DNA from 2 places in the Vibrio tasmaniensis genome. Region 2 is predicted to be linked to the other one. Evidence: predicted binding sites of a transcription regulator. Region 2 holds the regulator's gene; the other holds the start of a gene.
The links. The regulator CRP, encoded in region 2, controls carbon source genes, mostly activating them, when cyclic AMP is high. The targets are predictions, from matches to a motif close to TGTGANNNNNNTCACA.

Region 1: OCV44_RS03310 (NupC/NupG family nucleoside CNT transporter) is a predicted target of CRP. The motif match lies at 8,041-8,056, and genes of this name have one in related genera.

Annotation. Positions count from the first base shown of each region.
Region 1 is NZ_AP025510.1:692,282-708,132, reverse strand. Features, by position in the region: gene serB (phosphoserine phosphatase) at 1-839, opposite strand, end outside; gene OCV44_RS03335 (YtjB family periplasmic protein) at 949-1,560, shown strand; gene deoD (purine-nucleoside phosphorylase) at 1,656-2,375, opposite strand; gene OCV44_RS03325 (phosphopentomutase) at 2,440-3,660, opposite strand; gene deoA (thymidine phosphorylase) at 3,736-5,064, opposite strand; gene deoC (deoxyribose-phosphate aldolase) at 5,320-6,096, opposite strand; gene OCV44_RS03310 (NupC/NupG family nucleoside CNT transporter) at 6,634-7,896, opposite strand; gene OCV44_RS03305 (TatD family hydrolase) at 8,101-8,931, opposite strand; gene OCV44_RS03300 (DUF5363 domain-containing protein) at 8,912-9,067, opposite strand; gene prfC (peptide chain release factor 3) at 9,159-10,739, opposite strand; gene rimI (ribosomal protein S18-alanine N-acetyltransferase) at 10,912-11,367, opposite strand; gene OCV44_RS03285 (DNA polymerase III subunit psi) at 11,360-11,758, opposite strand; gene OCV44_RS03280 (GNAT family N-acetyltransferase) at 11,913-12,416, opposite strand; gene ubiT (ubiquinone anaerobic biosynthesis accessory factor UbiT) at 12,400-12,927, opposite strand; gene OCV44_RS03270 (sensor domain-containing protein) at 13,184-15,223, shown strand; gene ubiU (ubiquinone anaerobic biosynthesis protein UbiU) at 15,391-15,851, shown strand, end outside.
Region 2 is NZ_AP025510.1:294,939-310,789, reverse strand. Features, by position in the region: gene OCV44_RS01375 (hydrolase) at 1-243, shown strand, start outside; gene OCV44_RS01370 (YheU family protein) at 340-552, shown strand; gene OCV44_RS01365 (phosphoribulokinase) at 630-1,499, shown strand; gene crp (cAMP-activated global transcriptional regulator CRP) at 1,741-2,373, shown strand; gene OCV44_RS01355 (DUF1338 domain-containing protein) at 2,551-3,342, opposite strand; gene astD (succinylglutamate-semialdehyde dehydrogenase) at 3,599-5,056, opposite strand; gene astA (arginine N-succinyltransferase) at 5,096-6,115, opposite strand; gene OCV44_RS01340 (aspartate aminotransferase family protein) at 6,223-7,434, opposite strand; gene OCV44_RS01335 (aminodeoxychorismate/anthranilate synthase component II) at 7,900-8,478, opposite strand; gene OCV44_RS01330 (bifunctional diguanylate cyclase/phosphodiesterase) at 8,830-11,313, shown strand; gene OCV44_RS01325 (ExeM/NucH family extracellular endonuclease) at 11,366-13,960, opposite strand; gene trpS (tryptophan--tRNA ligase) at 14,346-15,362, opposite strand; gene OCV44_RS01315 (phosphoglycolate phosphatase) at 15,538-15,851, opposite strand, start outside.

The sequences.
Region 1 (15,851 bases), 400 kb from region 2:
AAACCGGCAGAACCCATCATAACCAAGTCATTGGCACCATCACCCACGGCAACGGTGTTATGCAGTTCCAGTTCATACTCTTCAGCAAGCTCTACCAAGATATCCGCTTTGGTCTGCGCGGAAACAACATCGCCTAAAACTTCACCCGTCAATTTACCATTGACGATCTCTAGGGTGTTTGACTGAGCGTGGTCAAGATCAAGAGTATCTTTCAGGTAGTCTGAGAAATAAGTAAAACCACCCGATGCGATCGCCGTCTTCCAGCCAAGTTTATTCAGAGTATTCACCAGCTCAACTAAGTCTGGCATGAATGGCAATGATTGACGCACTTGCTCCAGTATCGACTCATCCGCACCTTTCAGAGCACCCACTCGTTGGCGTAGGCTCTGTTCAAAGTCGAGCTCGCCTTGCATCGCACGCTCTGTGATTTCAGAAACTAACTCTCCTACTCCTGCGAGCTTTGCTATCTCATCGATGCATTCGATTTGAATTGCTGTGGAGTCCATATCCATCACGATCAAACCTGGCTTAGATAAGTCTGGGACCTCGCTAAGGCAAGCATAATCAAGCTTCAATGCTTGTAAAATTTCTTCGTGTGCAGGGGTTAGGTTTCCTGACATCAGTGCCACTTCATAATGTCCCACCTTCCACGTATCGAGGATGGTGTTGTAGGTACCTGTGAAAAAGTCGATGTCATCGAATGATTGTGGAGATAGGTACTCACCGAACACAATCCAATTGGCTTTGGATTTAGCGAGTTGAGAAGCGAAACGAGTCTCGGGGAGTCGGGTTAATAATGTCGTATGCCTTTTAATCGGCAGATATTTCTGAGCGTCCATGTGTATGATTCCTAATTAACTATGCTAAACGTTAACCTATTGCAATTTGAAAACGCAAGTCTCAATATGTCTTAATCATAACATTTGTTTATTTCAGGCTTCGTGAAACATGAATGAATCATTGTTCTCCATACGTAACGCTTTACGAGTACTAGCCCTAATTCTGTTGGCTGCTATGTTCGTGGTAACTATTAAAAACACAGTAGTGATCAGTAAAGGCAATGAGAAAATCCAAGCAAAACAGTTGGAAACGCTGACCAAACTACTGATCTCACAGGCATCACTTTCAGCCAGTAAGATGATCACTCAGCAAGATCAAGAGCGCCTGCTAGAGCTCACTAACCAACTGTCTCAGGATCGATTGGTATTTGATACCACCATCTACGATGCAGAAGGGATCCGACTGGCCTCGAGTGAAAAAGCGCTCTCGGTACGCGAGGTTCTTGGCTTAGACACACCTCTTTCAACGGCAAGTATTGGCAGGCAGCAACTCGTTGAACCTATTTACTCTCCAGAGAGTACGATCATTGGCTTTATCCGCGTGACTTTTGAGACGGGAAAAATGACCGCTATTTCTGATCATCACTACCGTAAGAGCGATCGCTACATGATCGGTATGGTCTTGATGGGTTTTGTCAGTGGCGTGTTGTTCATCATGCTTATTCGTAAAAGAAAGGCTAAGTCTGGGGAGAACTGGCTGCTTAAAAATGTCAGCTCTTAACGGCTTAGTTTAAGACATCCAAGAAAAAGCCCCGAAGCTCAGGCAGCAACGGGGCTTTTTGTTATCTGTTAGCTTATCAAGCTATAGAAAAATGATTACTCTTGGTCACCAAGAAGCACAGAATCGAGTGCAATCACCATCATGTCGTTGAAGGTCGTTTGACGTTCATCTGATGTGGTTTGCTCACCGGTTTTGATGTGATCCGAAACAGTACAAATCGTCAGAGCTTTTGCGCCGTATTCAGCACAAACGCCGTAGATACCGGCCGCTTCCATCTCAACGCCGACGATGCCGTATTTGTCCATCACTTCGAACATGTCAGGATCTGGCGTGTAAAACAGTTCAGCAGAGAAAAGGTTGCCGACTTTGACATCCACACCGCGAGCTTTAGCTGCATCTTCTGCCGCGCGCACCATTTTGTAATCTGCGATAGCCGCGAAGTCATGACCTTTAAAGCGAATGCGGTTCACTTTTGAGTCGGTACACGCCCCCATGCCGATAACCACATCACGCACTTTAATATCTTCGCTCACTGCACCACAACTACCGACACGAATGATCTTTTTCACACCAAAGTCTTTGATCAATTCAGTTGCGTAAATAGAACAAGATGGGATGCCCATACCGTGCCCCATTACTGACACCTTACGACCTTTGTAAGTACCCGTGTAACCAAACATATTACGAACATCACACACCTGAACCACTTCTTCTAAGAAGGTTTCAGCAATGTATTTAGCACGTAGCGGATCGCCTGGCATTAGAACTACGTCAGCGAAATCACCTATTTCAGCGTTAATATGTGGAGTAGCCATTGAAAATATCCTTAGTCTCAAAACAAAAGAAAAGAGAGAGGTTTCCCTCTCTCTTAGTTAACTATTATAAAAAGCTTGTACCGTATCCCATTGGCGATGTGCCGAAGTATGACGCTAAGCTTTGACCGATATCAGCGAAGGTATCACGACGGCCTAGAGAGCCTGCTGGAACCTTGTTACCGTAAACAATCACAGGGATATGTTCACGAGTATGGTCTGAACCCGGCCATGTTGGGTCACAACCGTGGTCTGCTGTCAGGATAAGCACGTCATCTTCTTTCATCATATCGATGATTTCATTGATGCGACCATCGAAGTACTCAAGTGCCGCTGCGTAACCTGCAACATCACGGCGGTGGCCGTAAGCTGAGTCGAAATCAACGAAGTTAGTGAACACGATGGTGTTGTCGCCCGCTTCATTGATCGCTTCTTTGGTTGCTTCAAATAGTGCAGGGATACCTGTTGCTTTGGTTTTCTGAGTGATGCCACAACCTGCGTAGATATCAGAGATCTTACCGATCGAGTGAACGTTGCCGCCCTTCTCATCAACCAGCTTCTGAAGAACAGTCGCCGCTGGCGGTTCAACAGAAAGATCGCGACGGTTACCAGTACGTTCGAATTGACCTTTACCAGCACCAATAAACGGACGAGCGATAACACGACCAATGTTGTAATCAGCTAGCTCTTCACGAGCAATCTGACAAAGGTCTAATAGGTTTTGTAAGCCGAATGTCTCTTCATGACATGCGATCTGGAAAACAGAGTCTGCAGAAGTGTAGAAGATTGGCAGGCCAGTCTTCATATGTTCTTCACCTAGGTTATCTAGGATTTCTGTACCCGATGAGTGGCAGTTACCTAAGAAATCAGATAGACCAGCACGCTCAAGGATGCGGTCAGTCAGCTCTTTTGGAAAGCTGTTCTCTTTGTCGGTGAAGTAGCCCCAGTCAAACAATACCGGTACACCTGCGATTTCCCAGTGACCTGATGGCGTGTCTTTACCAGAAGACAGCTCAGCAGCGTGACCGTAAGCGCCAATGATCTCAGCGTCTGCATCCATACCAGGAGCAAAGCGACCTGTAGACTCTTTGTGAGCCATAGCTAAACCTAGCTTAGACAGGTTTGGCAGCGTTAGTGGACCTTTACGATCCGCATTGTCTGCAAGGCCTTGATCACAATGGTCAGCAATGTGACCCATTGTATCCGAACCTACATCACCGAATGTGTCCGCATCTGCTGTTTCGCCGATACCGAATGAATCTAAAACTAAAATAAATGCTCTTTTCATTTTCTTCACCAACTTATTGCTCTTTGCACCAGAACTCGGTTTATCGGTATACACACGTATACCGATACCTGTTATTTACACGTCTTCAGAACGAATCTGACGGTAAACGTCTGGCGTTGCTGTGTATTCTCCACCGACAATGATTGCATTTTGTAATGCCATCGCAGCTTCTTGCCACTGTTGTTCATTGCGAGCATGAATCATTGCTAATGGTTTATCGTCACTTGCTACTTCGCCAAGGCGAATGAAGCTATCAAAACCGACTGCGTAATCAATGCTGTCTGTTGCTACACGGCGACCACCGCCCATACCAACTACAGCCATACCAATGGCACGCGTATCCATCGCTGATACAACTCCGCTTTGTAACGCGTACACTGGTTTAACAATTTCTGCTTTTTCTAGGTAGTTATCGTAGTTCGTTACGAAATCTGCTGGACCACCAAGGCCCGCTACCATCTTACCGAAGCACTCTGCTGCTTTACCGTTATCCAGTACTGCCATCAGTTTTTCACGCGCTTCGTCTGAATCTTTTGCAAGGTTACCCAGAACCAGCATTTCAGCACACGATGCCATCGTAATTTCTAGCAAACGTGGGTTACGATATTCGCCGGTTAGAAATTGAACCGCTTCACGCACTTCTACTGCGTTACCCGCTGAAGAAGCCAGAACTTGGTTCATGTCCGTTAGGATTGCCGTTGTTTTAGTACCCGCGCCGTTTGCTACTGCAACGATAGATTTCGCTAGTTCTTCAGAGGCTTCATACGTTGGCATGAATGCGCCTGAACCTACTTTTACGTCCATCACTAGAGAATCAAGACCAGCAGCCAATTTCTTAGACAGAATTGAAGCTGTGATCAACGAGATGTTGTCGACTGTTGCCGTGATATCTCGAGTCGCGTAAACGCGCTTATCAGCCGGTGCTAAATCGCCAGTTTGGCCGATGATCGCTACGCCAGCTTCTTTGGTTACAGCACCAAACACATCGTTGGTTGGTGTAATATTGTAACCAGGGATAGATTCAAGTTTGTCTAGCGTACCGCCAGTGTGGCCTAAACCACGACCAGAGATCATTGGAACGAAACCACCACATGCTGCCACCATAGGGCCAAGCATCAGAGAAGTTACGTCACCAACACCACCAGTAGAGTGCTTATCAACGATTGGGCCATCAAAGTTCATGTGGCTCCAGTCGATCACCATGCCCGAATCACGCATTGCACACGTCAGTGCGATACGTTCTGGCATCGTCATTTCATTAAAAAAGATAGCCATTGCGAATGCAGCAATTTGGCCTTCAGAAACCGTGTTTTTAGCGACACCTTGGATGAAGAAGTTAATTTCTTCTGTGGTCAGTACTTCGTTATCACGTTTTCTGCGAATAATTTCTTGAGGTAGATACATTAGTGCCTCCCAAACTCTAGTGAGTATGGTTTGTAGGGAAAGAGGTAATATGGAGTGACTTAACGCCACTCCATCAAACAGACTTAATTGTTATCAATACTCTAAATATTTGGCGTTGCAGTTAGGCGACTATTCTCTTGAAAGAAAATCGAAGTTCATTCCTATGAGCATAGAAGCTCTATGTGATTAGGACGGCCGGCGAACCGGTGAACTTACGCAGTCAACAACGCTGCGGCGTCAAATATGACGAGTAAATTAGTATGCTGCTGGATCAGCAGTCTGGTCTGTCACTTCTAATGTATTAAGAAGGTTAGTTAGTAGGCTTGAAGCACCAAAACGGTAGTGCATGTTGTCTGCCCACTCAGCGCCTAGTAGCTCATCAGCCATTGCTAGGTATAGTGCTGCATCTTCAGCAGTACGTACGCCACCAGCAGGTTTGAAACCAACTGTTTTAGCTACGCCCATGTCACGAATCACTTCAAGCATCATGCGCGCGAACTCTGGAGTCGCGTTTACTGGCACTTTGCCTGTTGAAGTTTTGATGAAGTCGGCACCGGCTTCGATACAGATTTGAGAAGCTTTCTTGATCAGCGCTTCTTCTTTAAGCTCACCTGTTTCGATGATCACTTTAAGCGTGATGTCACCACAAGCGGCTTTACACTGTTTAACTAGCTCAAAACCCACTTCTTCGTTGCCAGCAATAAGAGCACGGTATGGGAATACTACGTCAACTTCGTCTGCGCCGTACGCTACCGCTGCTTTTGTTTCAGCAACAGCAATTTCGATGTCGTCATTACCATGAGGGAAGTTAGTTACAGTCGCGATGCGTACTTCTGGAGTACCTTGCTCACGCAACGCCTTTTTAGCTGCTGGGATGAAGCGAGGGTAAATACAGATTGCAGCGGTGTTGCCAACTGCAGTCTTCGCGTCATGACAAAGTGCCACTACTTTTTCAGTAGTATCGTCGTCATTTAGCGTCGTTAGGTCCATAAGTTTAAGTGCACGTAGAGCTGCTGCTTTTAAATCGCTCATTTCTATCTCCGATCAATATATTCAAATAGTTAACTACTTCACCATCCATCCAGTATAGATGGATATTTTAGTAATGCTCAGTAGTCACAAATGAACGGACTTGGTTCCCTGAAGACTTGATAACTTTCGCTATCAATTGCAATCCTTGTCACCGCACAGTACCAGTTTGGTCTATGGCACAACAAATCAGTCATGTTGTGTCTAACATCTATAGTGTATTGCTAATCTAGCGTATTGCTAAGTTTGGCTTAATCCCAGAAGAATAACGTTTGAGTAAATTTCAATGTTACTTTCTTGCCAACAGAGACATCCTATCCCTTTAGCTTATACATTATAGGTATCCATCAATAAATTGTAGTGCTCCTTAGAACGCAAACGGTTTGTATCTCAAAAAAACATTCTAGACCCAATATCGAATTCAAACACATGCTCATCTTCATGCTGAAAAACGCGGGGTCTAAAAACAAAAAAGCCCCGCAGCAATTTCTTGCTACGGGGCGATATTATTATGGCGTCTATATATCGATTTCTAACTGATTAGAAAGATAGGAAGAAGCCAGCAATTGTTGCTGCCATCAGGTTAGATAGAGTACCAGCAATAACCGCTTTAACACCCATACGAGCGATGTCGTGGCGACGGCTTGGTGCAATACCACCTAGACCACCTAGAAGAATCGCAATTGAAGAAAGGTTTGCGAAACCACATAGAGCGAATGAGATAATTGCTTGAGTCTTAACAGACATCACTTGACCAGTCGCTTCAACGATTTGAGCGTTGTCACCGATGTATGGTACGAAGTTTAGGTATGCAACGAATTCGTTAACAACTGTCTTCTGACCAATGAAAGAACCAGCAATAGTTGCTTCTTCCCATGGCACACCAATGATGAATGCTAGCGGTGCGAAGATCCAACCTAGAAGAAGTTCTAGAGTTAGGTTTTCCATACCGAACCAACCACCGATGCCACCTAGGATACCGTTGATTAGAGCAATTAGACCGATGAATGCAAGTAGCATTGCACCAACGTTAAGAGCTAGTTGTAGACCAACTGATGCGCCACCTGCTGCTGCGTCGATAACGTTAGCTGGTTTGTCATCGCCACCGTCCATTTCGTCAGCGATGTTATCGTCTGGCGTATCTGTTTCAGGCTTGATGATTTTAGCGAATAGTAGACCACCAGGTGCTGCCATGAATGACGCTGCAACTAGGTACTCTAGAGGTACACCCATAGATGCGTAACCTGCTAGTACACCACCAGCTACAGAAGCTAAACCACCACACATTACTGCGAATAGTTCAGAGTTAGTCATTTTAGGAACAAATGGACGAACAACTAGAGGTGCTTCTGTTTGACCAACGAAGATGTTTGCTGCTGCAGACATTGACTCAGCGCGAGAAGTTCCTAGAGCTTTCTGAAGACCACCACCTAGAACTTTGATTACAATTTGCATTACACCAATGTAGTAAAGTACAGAGATAAGTGCAGAGAAGAAAATCAGAGTTGGTAGTACTTGGAAAGCAAAGATGAAACCGATACCGTCAACTGAAAAGTTAACTAGGCTGCCGAATAGGAAACCAGTACCGTCTTTACCGTAGTCGATCACGTTTGCTACACCAGCAGAAAAACCTGCAAGTAGATCACGACCCCAAGGGATGTAAAGTACGAATGCACCAAGTGCGAATTGGATAGCGAAAGCGCCACCCACTGTTCTTACGTTAATAGCTTTGCGGTTATCAGATAGTAGTACTGCGATTGCAATCAGTACGACCATACCGACTAGGCTCATAAACAGGCTCATAGTTTATGACTTCCTTATTAGTTATTTATTGGCGTGTGACAAAATGGGGCTATAAAGCGGAGGCAATTATACTCATGCGACCACTAATAAAGTAATGCCGTCCTCACACTTTCGTAGAAGATTCATGTACCATTCACACACAAATGTGAGCCAAATCACAAGCCATGTGCAATTTACGCAAACGATAAACAAAAACCTTCGATTTTATTCACATATACGGAATACATGATGGCTATTTTGCCAAACTTGCATTGCAACCGATTGCTTTGACTCTTTTCTAAGCAAAAACAGTTCATTTAAGATCGTAACTAAATACTTGGAATGGTTAACATTTCCTTGCTTTTCATGCATGGGCATGTCCGGTGCATCCGTTTCTAATACCAGACATTCAAGAGGCAGTTTCGAGATAGTGGCGCGTGTTTTTTGTGCTCTTGGGTAAGTAATCGTTCCACCAACGCCAATATAGAAACCAAGCCGGATCCACGCTAAAGCTTGCTGTTCACTCCCTGAAAAACCGTGAATCACACCACCTAAAGTGAACTTGTGCTGCTTTAATAGTTCAATGAGTCGGTTATAAGACTTCCTTTCATGGATGATTAAAGGCAGCTTAAACGCCTTAGCTAGCTCTATTTGTTGGATGAAAAAACGCTCTTGTTTCTCCCGCTCAACATCGACAAAAAAATCGAGACCACACTCTCCTATCGCAACGCATTGGCTGTTTTTTGATGAGAGTAATTGGTGAAGCTCTGAGAATTGCTCGTCATTAGCTTGCTCTAGAAAGTAAGGATGGAAACCTAACGCGTAGTAAACATTAGGGTGGGATTGCGCAATTTTCTCGAGCTTATGCCAGTTACTTTGGCCAATAGAAGGAATAAGAATCTTCTCAACTTGTGCCTGTTTTGCTTCTTTAAGGTAGCCATCAATGCCTTGATCAAGTGCAGATCCCTGATCAATTACACTATTTTGGCAAAAGACGTCAAAATCCGCATGGCAATGAGTATCAAACAGCGGGCATTCACTTAATGGCGGAGTCATCTTCTCTACTCTCTGTTATGTGTTCTTGAGGATCACGACGATAAGCGACACAGCTGCGCTTATTCTCAGGCGTTAATCCCAGATCTTCGCACCACTTATCATATCTTTTAATCCAAGCTTTTATCCAACTGAACATACTTCCCTCTGACCTCAAATGAAACGCATAAAAAAACGTCTATTGCAGAACAATAGACGTTTTTATTTAACTCGAATAGAGCGCAGAGTGATTAGTGCTCGCGCGTCGCTCGGAACTGAACTTCAGGGAAACGTTCAGAAGCTAGGTTCAAGTTCACCATAGTCGGTGCAATGTAAGACAGGTTATCACCACCATCTAACGCGAGGTTAGCTTGGCTCTTACGTTTGAATTCTTCTAGTTTCTTAGCGTCATCACATTCAACCCAACGAGCTGTAGCAACGTTTACACCTTCGTAAATCGCTTCAACGTTGTATTCCGCTTTCAAGCGCGCTACAACCACATCAAACTGAAGTACACCAACTGCACCAACGATCAGATCGTTATTTTGCAAAGGACGGAATACTTGAACCGCACCCTCTTCAGAAAGCTGAACCAAGCCCTTTAGAAGTTGCTTTTGCTTCAGTGGATCGCGCAAACGAATACGACGGAATAGCTCAGGCGCAAAGTTAGGAATACCAGCAAACTTCAAGCTTTCGCCTTGAGTAAAGGTATCACCAATCTGGATTGTGCCGTGGTTATGCAGACCGATGATGTCACCCGCGTATGCTTTTTCAGCACGCGCACGGTCACCCGCCATGAAGGTTACCGCATCTGAGATACTCACGTTCTTACCAGTACGAACATGGTTCATCTTCATACCTTGGTCATAAGTACCCGATACGATACGCATGAATGCGATACGGTCACGGTGTTTTGGATCCATGTTTGCTTGGATCTTAAAGACGAAACCAGAGAACTTCTCTTCAGTCGCTTCAACATCACGCTCATTCGCTTGGCGCGTTTGAGGAGCTGGAGCCCATCGAGTTAGGCCGTCAAGCATGTGGTCAACACCGAAGTTACCCAATGCAGTACCGAAGTAAACCGGAGTCAACTCACCAGCAAGGAACAGTTCGTGATCAAACTCAGGACACGCGCCAATAACCAATTCAAGTTCTTCACGAACACTGCTCGCCAGATCTTCGCCAACAGCTTCGTCGAGTTCAGGGTTATCTAAACCTTTGATGATACGAACTTCTTGGATCTCATGGCCGTGACCAGATTCGTACAAGATCGTTTCATCACGGTGAATGTGATAAACACCTTTAAACTCTTTACCACAACCGATTGGCCATGAGATTGGAGCACAAGCCATACCTAGCTCGCTTTCCACTTCATCAAGCACTTCCATTGGATCACGAACGTCACGGTCAAGTTTGTTCATAAACGTTACGATTGGTGTATCACGTAGACGCGTTACTTCCATTAGTTTACGAGTACGATCCTCGACACCTTTCGCAGCATCGATAACCATCAAACAAGAGTCAACCGCAGTTAGTGTACGGTACGTGTCTTCCGAAAAATCTTCGTGTCCTGGAGTATCGAGTAGGTTTACTAGGCAATCATTGTATGGGAATTGCATTACCGACGTAGTTACCGAGATACCACGTTCTTTTTCCATCTCCATCCAGTCAGATTTAGCGTGCTGGTTAGAGCCACGGCCTTTTACGGTACCCGCTTTTTGAATCGCGTTTCCGAATAAAAGAACTTTTTCAGTAATCGTGGTTTTACCCGCATCCGGGTGAGAGATAATTGCAAACGTTCTACGTTTACTCACTTCTTGTTGGAAAGACATAGTCGCCCTTTGCTGATCTAAAGCGTAAAAAGGGCAAGTAGATAATACTTGCCCTTGAATTCTGTGTGCGGATTATACAGAAAGCGAGTCACTTTCTAAAGGGTCAGTTTGCACCCTATTTTGAGGCTCATTCTGTGGTTAGTTATTTAGCCTGCTAAAAAACGTAACATGATTAGCTAAACGACATAAAAAGATAGCTCATAATGATGGCATCTTCATTGCCTTGCTTGGTTGGGTAATAGTTACGACGGCGATCAACTTCATTAAAGCCGGCCTTTTCGTAAAGATTAAACGCATTCACATTACTTTCGCGAACTTCTAGCCAAGCACTTTCAGCGTCAGCCTGTTCACACATATCGAGAAAGTGCTCAACCAAAGCTTTGCCGTAGCCTTTACCTTGCTGCTTGGGGTCAACCGCTATCGTCAGCAAAGTCACTTCACCGACAATGTTCTGAGCATAGAAATAGCCAACAACCTCTCCGTCCACCTCTAAAACACGGTGGCTGCCTCCACGGCTATTAAGATCACGGATCATGTTTTCAGACCAAGGATGAGAATGCGCGGTCTGTTCAATTTGCCAAATAGCGTCGAGGTGTTGTTCTGAAGTGGGTAATAATTGATTAGTCATAAGCACAAATTTGTTGCCATAAGTCGCGGCGATGTTGGTTATTACCGTTAATGTCAGACAGTAATGGAGATTGAAGTGTTTTGGCCTTCAGTTCATGAGCAGATTCGCAACCAGCAAACCATATCCACTCAACCACTCCTAAATCCACAGAAGATAGATGCTGAGGTTGAATATGTAACGACTGAGATAAGTCGAGCTTGATACTTTTAAGTACTCGCTCAAACATCACGGCGAGATCTTCCTGAGGCTTTTCTGGTGAAACCAACAGTAACTTGCAATCATTCGATAACAGGGTCAATTCAGATTCGTAACCAGCCAAACGCTCTGGGTGACTTAACTCCCACTGGCTAATGCCCATCTCTTGTAGATATTGCGCGTGTGTTTGTGACATATCTAGCGGTCGTAACCTTTGGTTTGTTGGTATTAATATTCTTCAAGCGAACTTAAAGGTGCTCATTGGGGCTGATACTAACAAAAAATAAAGGAGCATCAAGCTCCTTTATTTAGACTAAATCAGTTTGTATCTTATTGAGTGATAAATCAGCTTATAAGTCGTTGAACTCAGGGCTGTAAGCAATCTCACCAGAGTGCCCAGCAAACGCCCCTTCTACCAACTCAATCGCTTGGAAAGCACCTTCAGGCACATCCCAAACACAACTCAGGCCAAATTCGCTCGCCGCCTTGAAACCAAAACGACCGTAGTAAGCAGGATCACCGAGCACAACACAAGCTGGGTAACCAAAATCTACCAAAGTAGAAAATGCGTCTTCAACCAGTGATTTGGCAATGCCTTGATTACGGAACTCTTCTTTCACAGCGAGAGGTGCAAGCCCCTGCCAATTGTGATCGTCACCATCAAGAGTCAGAGGGCTAAACATCAGGTGACCAACCACCTCGCCTTCATCAGAACAAGCCACCAGCGATAGCGTTAAATGGCTATTCTCACGCAAGCTCATAACCAAGTTAGCTTCTGCATCCGTTTCAAAAACAGATTTTAATAAACGATCAATGACAAGTATATCTGCCGGTGCTTCAGTTCGAATAAGCATTCATTACCTCACTTTGTGTATCTGGGGATTGTACTCCCTTCTGCACAAAATCAGCTAATTGATTTAACAAAGTTTTCATAGGAGTCGGCAATAAGTCTAAATCGACGCTATCCATCAAATTTTTAACTTCCAAGCCTAGCTCGGTATCGCCCTCGATAGACAGTCGACGCTGGAAGAAAAGCGTATCTGGGTCTTCTTTGCGCCCCGCAATCAACACGAGATCATTAAGATTGCCACTAAAACTCACATCTTCATTGACTTCTTTATCAGCGACAACTAGTTGCTCATTTTTGTAGCTAATACACCAACTTAACCCCATATCTTTTATTGAAACTTTAAGCCACTTGTCTTCTAGGAACTCAAAATCACCATCCTCTAAAGCCTCCTTGAATACATTTTTCAATGCTTCTAATAAGGCTTTTTTTTGTACTGATTTTGGTAATAACTGGACTGGAGATCGCAAAATTGATGCGGCATTTTGAACTAGTTGAGTGCGTATCTTGTTTATCACGTGACTTATCCGTAACTTTGTCAATAATATAGAAAGCATCATAGATGATGTTGAGATCTCAGTTACTGTTATGTATCAAATTAATTCAGTTTGATACTCGACCTTTAATATATTGATGATCGCAGTTATAGTAACTTGGTCGTGAAAATTACAGCGAATAGCTGCGCCCACAAGTAAATATCGATAGCTGAACAAAAAGCAATCAACATTTAACGGTAGTGAATATTTAAGCTCTTGGAGAATTGGTAGTACTTTGATGCCTCCCCAGCAACTACAACATTGGTTTACACAGCTAACTGCAAACAGTCCGTTCTTTTTTGCGGTACTTGATGCTCAACATAATTATTTTATGGTGAATGAGCGTTACTGTGATATTGCTGGTTTAAGTAAAACAGAGCTTGTAGGCATGAATGACCGCCAAACCTTAGGCGAGCAATTCTACCAACACCTTAAGCCTTACTATGAGCGTGCATTCAATGGCGAAACGATTGAGGCGGAAATTACCCTAAACGAAACTGCTTTAGACACTAGCCTTCATTTCAGCTTATCTCCGCTTACCAATGGTAAAAAGACTGAATACATCATCTTTCACGCCTTCGATACATCTGAAAACCAAGTACTTGTCCGTTCTTTAGAAGAGTCCGAAGCGAAATTCCACAAGCTATCTCACCTGCTCCCAGACGGATTACTGTTAGTTGAAAACGACTACATCCTGTCTTCGAACCCTGCGGCTGCGCGCTTGCTTGGTTTCAACTCAACGACAGAGTTGATTGGCGAAGAGTTAGGTCGATTATTTATCGATGAACAAACCAAAACAGTCTTTAATAATGATCTCAGTTCCATTATTTCTGAGTCTGGTTTGGTTTGTTTAACGGGTGCTCGATGTGGCTTTGAACGTAAGGTTCAGCTAAATATCGACTCGACGGTCATTCTTGGGAGTAGTACCCAACTCGTACTGATTCAAGACGCCCAAGAAACAACAAAACAATACACACCCGCTAACAGTGAAGATGCCTACATTGACACACTGACGAAGCTCTACAACCGACTTGGGTTTACCAAGAGCCTTGAGCAGTTCATTCACAACAATACTCCTGTTGTGATGCTCTATTTAGACATCGATAACTTCAAAAATATCAATGACTCACTTGGCCACCACATCGGTGATAAAGTGATTAAAGAGGTCGCATCTCGCTTAAAACGACAACTGCCTCGTCAAGCTGTTATTGGTCATTTAGGCGGTGATGAATTCGGTATTATTCTACCTGAGCCGGAACACCCACGAACGCCTGAAATACTCTCTGAGAAGATCATATCTCTGATCAATCAACCCTTCGATCTCCACCATTTTAGCAAGCGCTTAGCCTGCTCGATTGGTAGTGTCAGTTTTCCTCACGATGGCAGCGACGCGCGTATCTTGCTGCAAAATGCTGACACCGCAATGTATGAAGCTAAGGATCGTGGACGCAACCGCCTGATTAAGTTCAACGAACAGATGAACAAAGAAGCGCGAATGCGACTGTGGCTTGAGATAGAACTGCAAAAAGCACTGCAACAGAACGGGCTTGAGGTTTGGTACCAACCAAAAGTAAATGCACGTGACTTCACCATTAACGGAGCAGAAGCTCTGGTACGTTGGAAGCACCCTGTAGAAGGTTATATTAGCCCTGCCGCATTTATTCCAGTAGCGGAACGAGCAGGCCTTATTGAACAACTTGGTCGTGTGGTAATGCGCGAAGTATTTGCCACGGTGAAACGGTGGAAGATGCAAGGTATTTTACCGGGTCGCGTCGCGATCAACCTTTCACCAGAACAGTTTGGTAATCCAAAATTGATTGATTTCATGGAGAAGTTGCTGCGTTCGACTGAGCTGGATCCAAGTGCGATTACCTTTGAGCTTACAGAAAGTGCCGTAATGAGTGATAGTGAGCACACGCTGCAAATGCTGAACGCAATTAAAAGACTTGGCTTTGCGTTATCCATTGATGATTTTGGTACCGGTTATTCTTCTCTATCTTACCTTGCTCGCTTTCCAATTGATGAGCTTAAAATTGACCGGGCCTTTATCTCAGATATCGATACCTTACCAAAGCAAATTACCGTGATTGAAAACATCATCAACCTTGGGAAATCTCTCGATTTAACCGTGGTAGCAGAGGGTGTCGAAACCAGTGAGCAAGCAACCCTACTGTCTAATCTCAACTGCAGTTCAATTCAAGGTTTCCACTTCTATCGCCCTCAACCGAAACAAGAGGTTGAAGAATTATTCGCCCAAAACCGTCGCCACAAGAATTAGTAAAACACGCCTTCCAATACCACGCTAAAACAAAAACTCGCCATTCGCCAGTACCTCAAATGGGGTAAAAACAGATTTATCCATCTAAACCTGCCTTACATCAATTCTGTCATTCATAATTCTTCATAAAATACTCGCTTCAATTTTATTCTATTGGTAGTGAGCAAATGGAACTCTTATGCCCAGCGGGTAACTTACCTGCTTTGAAAACCGCTATTGATTGCGGTGCGGATGCTGTCTACATCGGATTCAAAGACGATACGAATGCCCGACACTTCGCAGGCCTTAACTTTGCGGGTAAAAAGCTCGATCGTGCTGTGCAGTATGTACATGACCGCAACAAGAAAATTCACGTTGCCTTAAATACTTTTGCTCACCCAAACGGATTCGAACGTTGGACAAACGCTGTAGACAACGCTGCTGCGCTAGGCGTTGATGCGCTGATCATCGCTGACATCGCGGTGCTCGAGTACGCAGCAAATAAGTATCCAGATCTAGAACTGCACCTATCAGTGCAAGCATCTGCGACCAATGCAGCCGCTATCGACTTCTACCATAAAAACTTCAACGTAAAGCGTGTCGTACTGCCGCGTGTGTTGTCGATTCACCAGGTCAAACAGCTTTCTCG
Region 2 (15,851 bases):
CAATGCTCAGCATTGCCTAAATTGAATCGGATTAAGCTTCCCACACAAATCATTCATGCCAAGGACGATCCTTTCATGACTGATGATGTGATTCCAAAGTTCGTTCTGCCCGATAATATCGATTATCGACTGTTCCAGAAAGGCGGCCATGTCGGGTTCATTACGGGTAGCACACTCAAGCCTAGATTTTGGTTAGAAGAAGCATTACCCGCCTACTATGAAAGTATCCAAGATTCGGCATAATGACCGAGCCTTATTAAATAGAAGTGAAAATATTACTAAGCTCATTCATTTCTACATCAATAAACCTATCCATGAACATAAAAGAGAGAAGTATTTATGATCATCCCATGGCAAGACATTGCGCCAGAGACACTGGAAAACCTCATTAAAGAATTCGTGCTGCGTGAAGGTACAGACTACGGTGACATAGAAGTTTCACTGCAAAACAAAATTGACCAAGTGAAACATCAATTAGCCTCAGGAGAAGTGAGTATCGTGTTTTCTGAGCTGCATGAAACCGTTGATATTCAAGTCACAAAACGCTTCTAGGCTGCGCTCATAAAGGAGCCGTGTTATAGTGGTAAACGATTGCTAACAAGTAAGTTACTCAAAAGACAAGGGTTGTCATGTCCGCTAAACATCCAATTATTGCGGTGACGGGTTCATCTGGAGCCGGCACCACCACTACCTCAGAAGCCTTCCGAAAAATGTTCAATATGATGGACGTAAAGGCTGCTTGGGTTGAAGGAGACAGCTTCCATCGCTTCACTCGCCCAGAGATGGACGTCGAGATCCGTAAGGCGCGCGAGCAAGGTAAGCACATCAGCTACTTTGGCCCACAAGCTAACGATTTTGGTGCATTAGAAGAGTTCTTCCGTCAATACGGTAATGAAGGTACGGGCAAAGTCCGCAGCTACCTACACACCTTTGATGAAGCCGTGCCTTATAATCAAATGCCCGGCACCTTCACACCATGGCAAGAGATCCCTGAAAATTCCGATGTGATGTTTTACGAAGGCCTACACGGCGGTGTGGTAGATGGGGACATCAATGTTTCTCAACACGTCGATTTGCTTATCGGCATGGTGCCTATCGTAAACCTAGAATGGATCCAAAAATTCGTTCGTGACACACGCGATCGTGGTCATTCTCGCGAAGCAGTAATGGACTCAATTGTTCGCTCGATGGATGATTACCTTAACTACATTACTCCTCAGTTTTCGCGTACTCACATCAACTTTCAGCGTGTTCCAACGGTAGACACATCAAACCCTCTCAATGCTAAAGGGATCCCAAGTTTAGATGAAAGCTTCGTTGTTATACGCTTACGCGGCATCAAAAACGTCGATTTCCCTTATCTTCTGGCTATGATTGATGGCTCATTTATGTCGCGCCACAACACGCTTGTAGTACCTGGCGGCAAGATGAGTTTTGCTATGGAGCTCATTGTAAGGCCTATCCTGCAACAACTTATAGAAACCGGGAAAATAGGCTAACAAAACAACATTCTGGTTGATTACTTTTCATACCGTGATCATGTGCACAATTTTGCGTAAAAAATCGTAGCTTGGTCACGATTAAAATCAAGAAATAGTACCTGAAAAAGGATACTATTCTTAAACGAAACACAAGATAGCTTGCAGCACTCAACGAGTGCTCTTATCCTAGCTAGGTCAATTCAGGCTTAGCTAAAATATGGAAAGCGGCAAGCATACCCTGCAGAGGAAGTAAGATATTATGGTTCTAGGTAAACCCCAAACCGATCCAACATTAGAGTGGTTCCTTTCACACTGTCATATTCATAAGTACCCTTCAAAAAGTACTTTGATTCATGCTGGTGAAAAGGCAGAAACCTTGTACTACATCGTTAAAGGTTCTGTGGCAGTTCTTATCAAAGACGAAGAAGGTAAGGAAATGATTCTTTCTTACCTAAACCAAGGCGACTTCATCGGTGAGCTTGGCTTGTTCGAAGAAGACCAAGAGCGTACTGCATGGGTTCGTGCAAAATCTCCTTGTGAAGTAGCTGAGATTTCTTTCAAGAAATTCCGTCAACTTATCCAAGTGAACCCAGATATCCTAATGCGCCTTTCAGCGCAAATGGCAAACCGTCTACAAGTAACTAGCCAAAAGGTTGGTGACTTAGCGTTCCTTGACGTAACAGGTCGTATCGCTCAAACGCTACTAAACCTAGCGAAACAGCCAGATGCAATGACTCACCCTGACGGCATGCAAATCAAGATCACTCGTCAAGAGATTGGCCAGATCGTTGGTTGTTCTCGTGAGACAGTTGGTCGTATCTTGAAGATGCTAGAAGAGCAGAACCTAATTTCTGCACACGGTAAGACTATCGTGGTATACGGCACTCGTTAATCTCGATTAACTGAGCCAAAAATTTGAAAGCCACCAAATGCGAATTTGGTGGCTTTTTTGTTTTCTAAAGATCTACAAAGAAAATACGAATGAAACACCTACAGCTTCCAAGCGAAAATACTCTCAAAGCGAAGCCTATCTGAATCTCTAGATCAAAGCCCGTACTCGTATCTTCCTTTAACCGTTAGTGCTTTCGAAGATCTTATCCGCCGATGCGGCCACAAAACCTGTATAAAGCTCACCGTTGGCCATCGCATAACGCTTAGCGAACTCATAGAAGCCTCCAGGAATCATCTCATTGCCTTCAACAAATGAAACTGGGACTTTGTCTGCCATTGTAGATGATTGCTCTAATAAGACCTCTGGAGAGCCTTTAACTTGACCACCAGATGCATTGATAGTGAAACCTGAATCTCTCAAATAGTCATTCACAGTCTGTACTTCATCGAACTCATTGAGCTGGTTCACACTCACCGTAAAGTGATTTGCACCGTAACCATGAGCCGCTAGCCAAGACGCGTATTCACTCTCTTTTGCTAGAACTTGGAAATCCGCAAAGCTCAGGTCCCAAAGGCGACCACCAAACAAGAACTCATGACCTTGAAGCTTGCTTGCGTCGACTTGCTCAACCAACTTAGCCACGATCTGTTGCAAGTCACTTGAACACTCTTCGACCTTCAACTCACTAATGAACACTTTCGGTTGGTTTGGGTCTGGGTGCTCGTAATGCTTAGCCACTAGCTTCTTGCTCTCAAATAAGTAATCGCCACACGCCTTGTAACCTAACTCAAGGAAAGGTTTAGCCAATGTTTCAATACCTAGCGGTGCAACATTGAAAGTACGCAGTGCAATGTGATCATTAATCAGAGCTTCGTCTTCTTTCAGCAAGTGATGCACTTTCTCAGCCGATGGGCAAAGCCTGTGAATGTAATCATCCCATAGTGATTTAAAGAGTAGATCGGGCGTCATGGTGACTCCTTGTCAGAGGTTCTAGCAAGCTAGTAATTTGGATTAGAGAGGGAGAGGCTGGACACAGAGTCAGCAGCCATCAGCCTGTGACATACTTTTTTATTATTTTCTTCCGCCCTATCTAGGTGTCGGACGTGATAGAAAAAGGAAGCGATAACACCACTTCCTTATTACACAATTAACCAATGAATCTGTTATTCATGAACCTAGAGCTCATAAGCTTGTGATTCATCAAGTTATAGCTTAAAAGCAAAAACTACAGCTCAATACCTGGGCTAAACGTAGCTGGCAGTTGAGTTTCACCACCTTCCATTGACGCCATTGGGTAAGCACAGTAGTCAGCCGCATAGTAAGCACTTGGGCGTAGGTTGCCTGAAGCACCCGGGCCACCGAATGGTGCATCACCACTTGCGCCTGTTAGTTGGCGGTTACGGTTAACAATGCCCGCACGGATATGGTCAACGAAGTATTCCCATTCAGAATCATCTGTTGAAACTAAGCCAGCAGACAAACCAAAACGAGTGTCGTTAGCTAACTCAACCGCTTGCTCTAGCGATTGGTAACGAATCACTTGTAGCAATGGACCGAAGTACTCTTCATCTGGCAGTTCAGCAATATTCGTTGCATCGATAATGCCCGGAGAAACAAACGCCGCTTCACCCGCTTTTGCTTCAACTAGGCTAACACCACCTAGCGATTGCAAATTAGCTTGCGCGTCCAGAATGAACTTAGCTGCCGCTTCAGAGATTTGTGGCCCCATGAAGGGTGCTGGTTCAGCGAAAGGCTGATCGACACGAATCTTTTGCGTAGCTGCGACCAGTTTATCTAGCAGCATATCGCCCTTTTCACCAACAGGCACATACAGGCGACGTGCACATGTACAACGTTGACCTGCACTGATGAACGCCGATTGGATAATGGTATAAACCGTCGCGTCAGCATCACCAAATTGATCACTGATCACCATAGGGTTGTTGCCACCCATCTCTAGCGCCAGCATCTTGCCCGGTTGACCTGCGAATTGACGGTGAAGGATATGACCAGTATTAGCACTACCCGTAAATAGCACGCCATCAAGACCTTTAGCATCGGCTAGTGCGATACCTGTCTCTTTGGCGCCTTGTACTAGGTTAATCACGCCAGCAGGAAGGCCTGCTTCTTGCCATAGTTTCATCGCAAATTCACCCGTCCAAGGCGTCTGCTCTGACGGCTTAAAGACCACGGTATTTCCCGATAGCAGTGCAGGAACAATATGACCGTTAGGTAGGTGACCTGGGAAGTTGTAAGGACCAAATACCGCCATTACGCCTAATGGACGATGACGCAGTACGATTTGGTTGCCTGCGGCTTCACGTGAAGCTTCACCCGTACGTTCGTGGTAAGCACGGATTGAGATAGCGATCTTACCCGCCATCGCACCCGCTTCAGTGCGAGTTTCCCAAATCGGTTTGCCCGTCTCTTTTGCAATAATCTGTGCAATTTCTTCGCTGTTCTCTTTTACCTTCTCAGCAAAATTCAACACGATCGCTTCACGCTCTGCAAAGCTCAGTTTTTTCCAAACTAAGAAGGCTTCACGAGCCGATGCCACTGCAGATTCAACCTGCGCGGGCGTTGCACTATCGCCTTGCCACACCACTTCATTGTTGTATGGGCTTACTGATGTCATGGCGTCGCCTTGACCTGCCACCCACTGTCCTGCTATCCACTGAGTCATACTTCTATCCTTAAAATCTTCGACAGATAATCGCCGCTCTTATTGAGCCAACATGCGAACGAATTCGCCTTCTTTTACTTCAAGAGCGCTTGCTACTTCAGATGATAAAATCACTGTGTCGCTTGCTTGGTCATACGCGCCTTTCGCGGCTACTGCGCGGAAGTTCTCAAACGAGGTATTACCAATTAGGAAGTCTTTAGAGCTTGAATGCTCTGCAATTGTCACTTGAGCTCGAATTGCATGACGCACTGATTCGATATTTCTTAGGTCACACTCAACCGTTGGGCCCCCATCAAAGATGTCGACATAACCACGATTGGTGAAACCTTCACGCTCCAGCAACTTAAGTGCAGGGCGCGTATTGTCATGAACCTCTCCAATTACTGCCTGAGCTTCTTTGCTCAGTAGGTTCACATAGATAGGTAGCTTCGGCATTAAGTCAGCAATGAAGCCTTTCTTACCAATACCCGTTAGGTAATCGGCGAGCGTAAAATCAATCGAGAAGAAATGATCTTGCAGCCATTGCCAGAAAGGAGAATTACCTTCTGCATCGGATACGCCACGCATCTCAGCAAAAATGGTTTTTGAGAAACGCTCTGGGTGCTCTGCCATGATCAAGAAGCGACACTTAGACATCAAACGACCATTCAATCCACCACGGAAAGCTGGACGCAAGAACAGTGTGCAGATCTCACTGCATCCGGTGTAGTTATTACCGAAAGTCAGCAGCTTAACGACGTTATTAACGCCAAGCTTTTGCGATGAGTGAACCACTTTGCTGATGTGGTAAGAGTAAAACGGAACATCCCAGCCAATTGAGGCTTCGATGCCCGTCGTGCCTGCGACTTCTCCCGTTTCAGTGTCGAAGCCAACCATTAGGTAGCCTTCATCACCAGGTTCACTCACATCTTGTTTAGCAAAGCTGTATTCAGAATGAGTAATACGGTTGGTTAACAGTTCTTCGTTAACCGGAAGAGATGTGAATCCGTGACCAGATTCAACCGCGCAGGTATGCAAAGCATCGTAATCAGATAATTTTATTGGGCGAACAACTAGCATCAATATTCCCTCCAGATGCAAAACAGGCCCAAAACGAGAATCTTGGGCCTTTAGCAGTACGTCATGGGATCGCTCTAATGGCGATCATTCCTATGACGCCGCTCAGGCTAAACTAGCGTAGCGATTGCTTTGTCTAGTTTTGATAAACCTTCTTCAATTTCTTGTGTAGTGATAACCAGTGATGGTGTGAAACGAACCACGTTTGCACCCGCAACCAGTACCATCAAGCCTTGTTCGCCTGCTGCTACTAATACATCACGAGCACGACCTTGCCATGCATCATTAAGCGCAGCGCCTAGCAATAGGCCTTTACCACGAACTTCACTGAATATTTGGTATTTGTCGTTAATCTTAGCTAAACCATCACGGAATAGTGCTTCGCGTTCTTTCACGCCAGCCAACGTTTCAGGTTGGCTTACTACGTCAACAACCGCTTCAGCAACGGCACACGCCAGTGGGTTACCACCGTAAGTAGAACCGTGCGTACCCACTTTTAGGTGTGTCGCAAGTTCAGACGTTGTTAGCATTGCGCCGATAGGGAAACCACCACCTAGAGATTTTGCTGTGCTCAAGATGTCTGGTGTTACGCCTAGACCTTGATAAGCATAGAAATTACCAGTACGGCCATTACCTGTTTGCACTTCATCGAAGATAAGCAGCGCATTGTGTTTGTCACACAGTTCACGAACCGTGTTCACGAACTCAGATGTTGGAGAGATGATACCGCCCTCGCCTTGCAGAGGTTCCATCATGATTGCACATGTGCGATCTGAGATGTGTGCTTCTAGCGCTGCAATATCGTTGTAAGGCAGGTGAGTAACATCGCCCGGTTTAGGACCGAAGCCATCAGAGTAAGCTTCTTGACCACCGACCGTTACGGTAAAGAAAGTACGACCGTGGAAACCTTGTTTGAATGCAATGATTTCAGATTTCTCAGGACCGTGAACATCTGCTGCCCAACGACGAGCTAGCTTCAATGCGGCTTCGTTCGCTTCAGCACCAGAGTTAGCAAAGAATACTTTCTCTGCAAAACATACGTCTGTTAGCTTCTTCGCTAGACGCAATGCAGGTTCATTGGTCATTACATTACTTAAATGCCAAATCTTGTTTGCTTGCTCAGTAACTGCGTTAACCATTGCTGGGTGACAGTGACCCAAACAGCTCACAGCGATACCACCAGCAAAGTCGATATACTCTCGGCCTTGTTGGTCCCAAACGCGTGCGCCTTCCCCTTTTACCGGGATCATTTCCATTGGGTTATAACAAGGCACCATCACCTCATTAAACAGACTACGTTCTACTTTTTTTTCCACTGTCATCGTACATTCCTTTTCGATACCGCAAGCTTCGCAAATAAGCGTACTGGTTCATAAGTGAGACAAAGATATTTTCTCTCGCCATAATCCCGCTGCAGCATTATATTTACATTTAATTAACGTTTTCAATAGTAGATTATTCTTTAGCCATCCCTAACAACCAGCTAAACGTCACTATCCATGACTATTTATGCATCAATTAATCTGTTTTATGAAGCTTTTTTTACCTAAACGCATCACAGGCAACAGCAAAGCCTTACTGGCATTGCGGTATATTGAGGTCGAGACGAAATAAGGCGAATAATTTTGCATAGGCTAAAAACTTAGCCTGAAGAGAGAGAAATGTTATAAAAAGTGATCAGCGTCAGAGGAGTATGAGACGCGGCGCGCCCGAATTTAAACGCTTAACGAATGGACTAACAGGTTTGACTGGCTTATTTAGATGGAGAAAGGGTCGAATTTAAACACTCAACGCGCTAAGAAGTTAGCGAGAAGCTGGTGTCCTTGCTCTGTTTTAATCGATTCAGGGTGAAATTGGACGGCATCAATCGGCAAGGTTTTGTGTTGATACCCCATAATCTCATCCATACTGCCATCTTCAAATTCCGTCCAAGACGTCAGTTCAAAGCAGTCAGGTAGCGTGCCATTTTTCACCACTAGGGAATGGTAACGTGTCACAGTTAGAGGGTTATTAAGCCCTTGAAAAACGCTCTTACCATTGTGGCGTATTGGAGAGGTTTTACCGTGCATCACTTGTCTGGCTCTCACCACTTCACCACCAAAGACTTGAGCAATGGCTTGATGACCAAGACACACACCTAAGATCGGCAGCTTACCTACGAAGTGTTCAATCACCTGTAGCGAAATGCCCGCATCATCGGGCGTACAAGGACCCGGCGAGATAACAAGATGGCTAGGATTTAGTGCTTCAATACCCGTAATATCAATCTCATCGTTGCGTACAACTTTTACAGTTACCCCTAACTCACAGAAATACTGATACAAGTTATAGGTAAAAGAGTCGTAGTTATCGATGATAAGTAACATGGGTCGAAATCGTTTGCTAAATACTAAATAATTGGAAGATATAGGGGCGGTATTGTGCAATATAAAGCAAGAAAGGCAAGTGAAAATGACAAAAAGAAAATCAGCTTTCGCTGCCCTGATGACTTTACACTACAAATACATAAACGTTACTGGCAATGAAGCCAGAGTTATTTACTTTGTCTTCTCAATACAACAGATGCCTCCCATCCACGTCAAAGCTCCCATCAAAACAAAAACCACACAAAGTTACATGTTATTTATGATACAGTTCTTTTTTTGTAACAAACAACAACTCAATAAATAATTGTTTGAGTTATCATTAGTGTGAATTTACTGACCTTTAATAGAAAAATGAAAGAGAACAAGCTCGTCTACCTAATTCGTTACATACCGACTATAACTGTGGTTCTATTTTCGATTATCGTCTTTTCGTTATCGGTCAATGATAGTTATCGACGAACCAATCAAGAAATCACTCACATAGAGTCTGATATTGTTGAAGAAAAAAAAGCCTATTTAAAATCTCAAGTCAACTATGTAAATAAGCAACTCAACTATTTAGAAGAAACAACAATAACTACGCTACGCGACAGTATAAAAACTCATACTCTCCGCATTCACTCCATACTAAATCAACTGTATACAGACAACCCGCAATTAAGTGAACAAGAGTTTACAACCTTGGTTCGATCGAGTTTGAAAAGCTACAGATTCAATGACGGTCGTGGTTACCCTTTTATTTATCACCATGATGGAACTGTTATTTTTCACCCTGTTTTTCCTAGCATGCAAGGAACCTCTAAATGGGAGTTTCAAGATGCTAAAGGACACTTTGTTGCTCAGGAATTAACGAAAAAAGCGATTAAAGAAAAAGAAGGCTTTCATAAATGGTGGTTTCTAAAACCGAATTCATTCGTAAAACAGTATGAAAAAATCGGCTATATCGTTAATTTCCCGCCATATAACTGGTACATAGGTACGAGTGACTTTACTACAGATGTCCAGGCAGACATTCAAAGTGACGTGCTCGAATGGTTAAGTCAGCTTCAAATTGGTCAACAGAGTAACTTCTACGTTATCGACACTAAAGGCGATGTGCTGGCTCATACCACCCCTAGCTTTATTGGCACTAATACCCATAACATTAAAAACATACAATTCCGCACTCAAGCCGTCGCGCTGTTAGAACAATCGGATGTCTATGTTAGACACTTAGCTGCCAACAATTATTCGCAAGAAAATCTTAGTTATGTCGTCAAAAATAGTACTTGGGGCTGGACGATAGGCGCGAGCTTTAGTGTCACTGCATTAGAAAGACTTGTTGCTAAAAAAAATGCCGAGTTGATTGAAAAAAGAAATGATGAGCTAAATCGCTTAGCACTCATGTATAGCATAGTCGTTCTATTAGTCGGACTACTCTCATATTATGTAAGCACTCTAGTTTCTCGTCGCTTTGAATCTTATCAAGCTGAAATTCAATCTGACTTTGAAAAGCTCAATACTGCCAACAGCACGCTAAATCACTTTGCTAATCATGACCAACTGACTGGGCTTTTTAATCGACACTTTTTTGAAATCTATATGGAGAAAGAGCTAGCCAAAACTCAATCAGATGACGATAAATTTCTTGTCTGTTTTATTGATGTAGATAACTTTAAAAACATCAACGACTACTACGGACACAGTGTTGGGGACGAACTCTTAATACAGATATCTCAAACGCTTAAAAAAGTATGCCCTAATTTTTCAGAAGTGTTCCGGTTCGGAGGTGATGAATTTATTGTTACTTTCCCTGCTCTAAACAGCCTAAAACAGGCAGAAAGCGTCATGAAACTATTTCATGATGAACTTGCGACCAAGTATCAATGTTTTGAGCATGAATTTGATATCAGTTTTAGCTTAGGTGCCGCCGTGTATCCCGATCACGGGCGCACTGTCGATGAGTTACTCGCAAGCTCTGATATTATGCTCCATTCTGTGAAATCAGAAGGCAAAGCAAACTGTGCTATTTTCTCATCAAAAACCTCTGCGAAAAATCAACGTAAGTTTCTGATTGAAGACAATTTACTGACCGCTATAGAAAGAAAAGAAATTTATTTAGATTATCAGCCTCAGTATTGCTTACAGTCTGGAAGGTTATGGGGAATAGAAGCGCTAGCTCGATGGAAAAGCCCAACATTGGGTAACGTTTACCCTGATGAATTTATCTCCGTAGCTGAAGTCAGTGGTCATATACGCGCATTAGGTTGGTATTTTATTGAATTAGCCTACCAACAGTATTCAGAACTCGACTTTCCAGACGATGCGCCTATATTACTGGCACTGAACTTATCACCAGTTCAAATTAGTGAAACAAACTTTGCTGAAAATATCATAAAAATAACAGAGCGCTACGGTATAAACCCATCCCATATATGCCTAGAAGCCACCGAAGGCATCATGCTAAAAAATCCGGAAGAGGTAGCAAAAGTTGCGTATCAACTTCGTAGTAAAGGGTATCACTTGGCCTTAGATGATTTTGGTACTGGGTACTCTTCGTTGAAGTATTTGTCATTACTTCCTATTCATGAAATTAAAATAGATCGTAGCTTTATTTGGCAACTTTCAGAATCGAATACCGCTCATGAACTATTAAAAAGCATTGTCGCAATTGGGCGGTCTACAGGAACAAGAACCGTCGCTGAAGGTGTCGAAACCATTGAACAACTAGAATATGTTAAACAATATGGATGTGACATTGTTCAAGGGTACTTGTTTTCAAAACCAGTCCCACTGGAAAAAGCGGTACAAATTCGCCAATACGACCTTGAAAAAATGGAATCCATAAGTAACTAAAATATAAACCGCTACCTATAGGTAGCGGTTTATTATGACTCGAAAAGCCTTATTACTTACGACGACGCCACATCGCTAAACCAAACAGTGACATCAGCGCACCGAAACCAAACGAACCACCGACTTTAAGCTCAAGAACCGCCGGATCGTGATCCGATGAACGGAAGTGGTCCTGGTACTTAGGTAGGTCACCTTTGAACTCTTCGTTGTAGTCAAGCAGCTTAGACTCGCCACCATTGATATGCCAGTCAGTTGCATCCACCACCATGTCTTTTAGGCTGTCGCTGATCAACAGATGATCCAGTGCGCCCACTTCGTCATTGTATGAGTAGCTCCAGCTGTCTGGATGCTTTTGAGCCACAGCATTGATGTAACCGTAGTTCTTCGTAATCACCGCACCGCTATCACCAAACTGTTCAGCACCATCAATGTAAGTATTACGCGCCGCTTTGATTTGCTTACCGTATTTCTCTTCCGAGTAATCGGTTAGCACCAGCATTGGGTCTTCCATGCCGTACGAGTTCATATCCCCCAGAATCACTTTATGGCCTTTAATGCCGTCTAGTGCTTCACCCAGTGCAACTGCTGCAGCCACACGGAAGTTCTCACATGAACCTTGCTTGTCAGCATCAACACCACCTTGGCCGCCCTGTTCAACAGGCGCTGCATCTTCCCAACACTTAGAACCTTTCGATTTAAAGTGGTTAATCGCAACGGTGATTTTCTCTTTGGTGCCTTTAACTTTAAAGGTTGGCGCCAATGAGTTGCGTTGGTAGTTTTTACCGTCTTCAATCACCTTACCAGCATCGTCTAACACTTCTGGCGCCTGTTGGCTTGGCATCGCGATAACACGACTGTCTTTAAGCTTAACCACTTTCTTACGGTAGATAACACCCGTTGTGATTACGTCAGTACCAATCGAGTCCATCTCGTCGGTTACGCCATCTTCGTTCGAATCGACAGCGACAAACGTATAACGATCTTTCTTACGCTCAATGCGGTCATTCAACTGATTCACAAGCTGCTGAATGGCAGAACCTTCACCAAAGCCGTTGTTCTCAATTTCCATCAAACCAATGATGTCAGCGTCTAGACGAAGAATCGCGTTCACAATCTTCTCTTGCTGCATTTCAAACTCAGTGATGGTGTTTGCGCCACGGTTGTTGCCGTGCTGATTCGCATCACCGCCAAATGGAGAGTTGAAGTAATTCAGTACATTGAAAGTCGCGATACGTAGATCACCTTCATCCATGTCTGGTTTGTCGGTACGCGGATCGTTACGAACGAAGTTTTCAGCCGAGATCTGGTTAGTCGCAATTAAACGGTACTCACCGTAGCTGTAGGTCAGTACGCCTTCTAGACCAACAATGGTGTCATCGATACGGATGTAGTCTTCTGTTGAACCATCTTGATCAATATCGGTACGGCCAAAATCCGGATAGAAAGGAACCTGTCCGTCAGCGGCTTTTTGATCGGTTTCAACGAAAAGACGACGGTCTGCGTTGCTTGCCGTTTGTTGTTTCGCATCTTCAGAACCTGCTGCGAAAAGCTGGTTCGGCTGCATGTTAATGCGCTCATGTGCCAGTACCATGTTGTTACGACGACCTGCGTAATCATAACCAAAGGTACGAGTCACACGCATATCAAGCGCTTCGGTTGTTTTCACCAACATGCCTTCATGGCGTTCAAGTGTTGCAGCGAAGCTCTCGTCACTGCCTAAGGCTTCAATCGCCGTCGCTTCAGGTGCTTGTTGTTCGCCCTGTTTTAGCCATTGGTTGTTTTCAACTTTAAGCTGAGTATGGCTGTAGTATTCTTGAACCTTACCTTTCACACACACTACGTCTCCCGCAGCCAGTTCTGAGCTCGATTGGTTGGTGTGAATAAATAGGCCTTCAGAAGTGCTTGAATTGAAGTCATCATCAAGTGCTTGCAGGTAGAAACCTTTGGTTATGCCTGTAGTCACCGCACTCACAACACCTTTGACGAAATACTCATTGTCAGTGATGTATGGGTAGCCATCAATGAACGGCGATGTTGCGCCCTCACCTTGGATCTCTTGAATAGTCGTGAATACAGGAGCAGAGCCATCTTGTGTACAAGCAAACGCGTCAGGTAACTCAACATTGTCTAGTGAACCTAATCCTTCAATGTTGTCCTTTGGTAGCGATACCCAATGTGAAGCATCAAACGTCGCAGAAGGTGTTTGTTTAGCACGAACCAAAGTAACATCTTTACCCCAGTCCACATCGCCCATCAAACCGACAACATCGTGCACCGAACCATCTGAATTCAAGATAGCCAGCGGATCGTCACCATTGTGATTAGCAATCGACGCGTTAAGAATATCAGCTGCCGCTTTAATTTCGTCACTTGCGCTGGTGTGCGCAACCACAAGTACTTCACCGGGCGCTAAAACGTGGCCATCCAAAGGTAAAGTGGCACCCCATGATCCGTTGCCGTTCGCTGACTTAGCCAGTGAATAACCATCTAAATTCATGCTGCTATCGCCGTTATTGGCAATCTCAACCGCTTTGTTGTAGCTGCCGCCTTCCACATATTGTGAAATAAACAAATCAGCGTGTGCGCTTGTGGTTAACAAGCTACCAATTGCCACTGCTAGCAATGAAGGTTTATGTAAAAGAGTCATCCGTTTCACCTAAGTTCATCGATTTATAGTCACTGCCATCTATGGGCAGTCATGTATTTTGTGGTAACTATCAGGTTTATTTATGAAAGGAATAAGTCAGTTGGCAAGAAAATGAGGAACTTATCACTTTGGAATCATCAATTGTTTGGCACGTTTTATATTTCCAACATATATAGAAATGAGAGTGACTTTATAAAACTTGGGGATGCCAAATAAGATCACCTGCACAGCATTAGTATGATGAATATGTTAGCTAGATAATGCTTAAATTATCAATTCAAACAAGAGATTTACTGGGAAGGTAAATGGAGCTGGCAATAAAAAGCCCAAAGTAAACAGAGTCTACTTTGGGCTGAAATGTTTAAACGAGTCGTTTTAGTTAACCCTATGGGCGAGTAACAAAACCTACTGCTTCGTATGCTTTTTTCAGTGTTACTGCAGCACGCTCAGACGCTTTTTCAGCACCCGCTTTCATTACTGCGTCCATGTAAGCACGGTCAGCACGGATACGGTGGTATTCAGATTGAATCGGCTCGAGCATTTCAACTAATGCTGCGCCTACGTCTTTCTTGAATGGACCGTACATCTCAACGCCTTGATATTGCGCTTCGATCTCTTCAAACGTTTTACCCGTCGCCGCAGAGTAAAGACCCATTAGGTTAGAGATACCTGCTTTGTTTTCCCAATCGTGAGCAATACGTGGTGGTGTTTCTGCGTCAGTCTGCGCTTTGTTGATCTTCTTGATGATCGACTTAGGCTCTTCTAGCAGAGTAATTACGTTCTTACGGTTGTCATCCGACTTAGACATCTTCTTAGTCGCATCTTGCAGGCTCATTACACGTGCATTCACTGTTGGAATGTAAGGTTCTGGCACTTGGAAGATTGGCGTTTCAGGGCCGTAGATGTTGTTAAAGCGATTTGCGATATCACGCGCTAGCTCTAGGTGTTGTTTCTGGTCGCTACCTACTGGCACTTGGTGAGCACCGTAAAGCAGGATATCTGCAGCCATCAACACTGGGTAGTCGTATAGGCCTACGTTTACGTCATTTGAGTGACGTGCAGACTTATCTTTAAACTGAGTCATACGGCTCAGTTCACCCATTTGTGTGTAACAGTTAAGAAGCCAACCAAGTTGAGCATGCTCTGGTACGTGTGACTGAACAAATAGCGTGCTCTTCTTTGGATCAACACCGACAGCAAGACAGATTGCTAATGCGTCTAGAGTCGCTTCATGCAGTGCTTTCGGATCTTGGCGAACCGTAATTGCGTGAAGGTCTACAACACAGTATTGGCAATCGTAATCATCTTGCATCTGTTGCCATTGACGTAGAGCACCCAAGTAGTTACCGATACTTAGTTCACCAGATGGTTGAACACCACTCAATACGATGGGCTTGCTCATGGTTTTAATTCCTTTGCTTGTTCGCTAAGCTCGTTAACTTAGTTTCTTAACGTAGTATCTGAAAAACTTAGCTTCTTAACTTTAAAATAGAAAGCCGCACAGCTCTTCTGTACGGCTCATCCAGTGTACTCATTGATAAGTATTTTGCTAGTAGGTTAGCTAACTTTTGTCCGCTTTATGCTGAAACTAGAACGACATCGAGTAATTGCGCAATATTGTCTGCGACATAGTCAGGGTTTGATACTGAAATCGGCTCACCGTGGTTGTAGCCGTAAGTCAGACCAAACGAATGACAGCCGGCATTCTTAGCCGCTTTGATGTCGTTACTTGAATCGCCAACCATCAGCATCTCTTCAGCCTTCACATTGTGTTTTTCTAGCAGCCAGTTCAGCGCGACAGGGTTCGGCTTCTTCTCAGGGAAAGAGTCGCCACCCAACACATCAACAAAGTACTTATCAATACCGTGTTGCGCCAGAACGTCTGGTACGA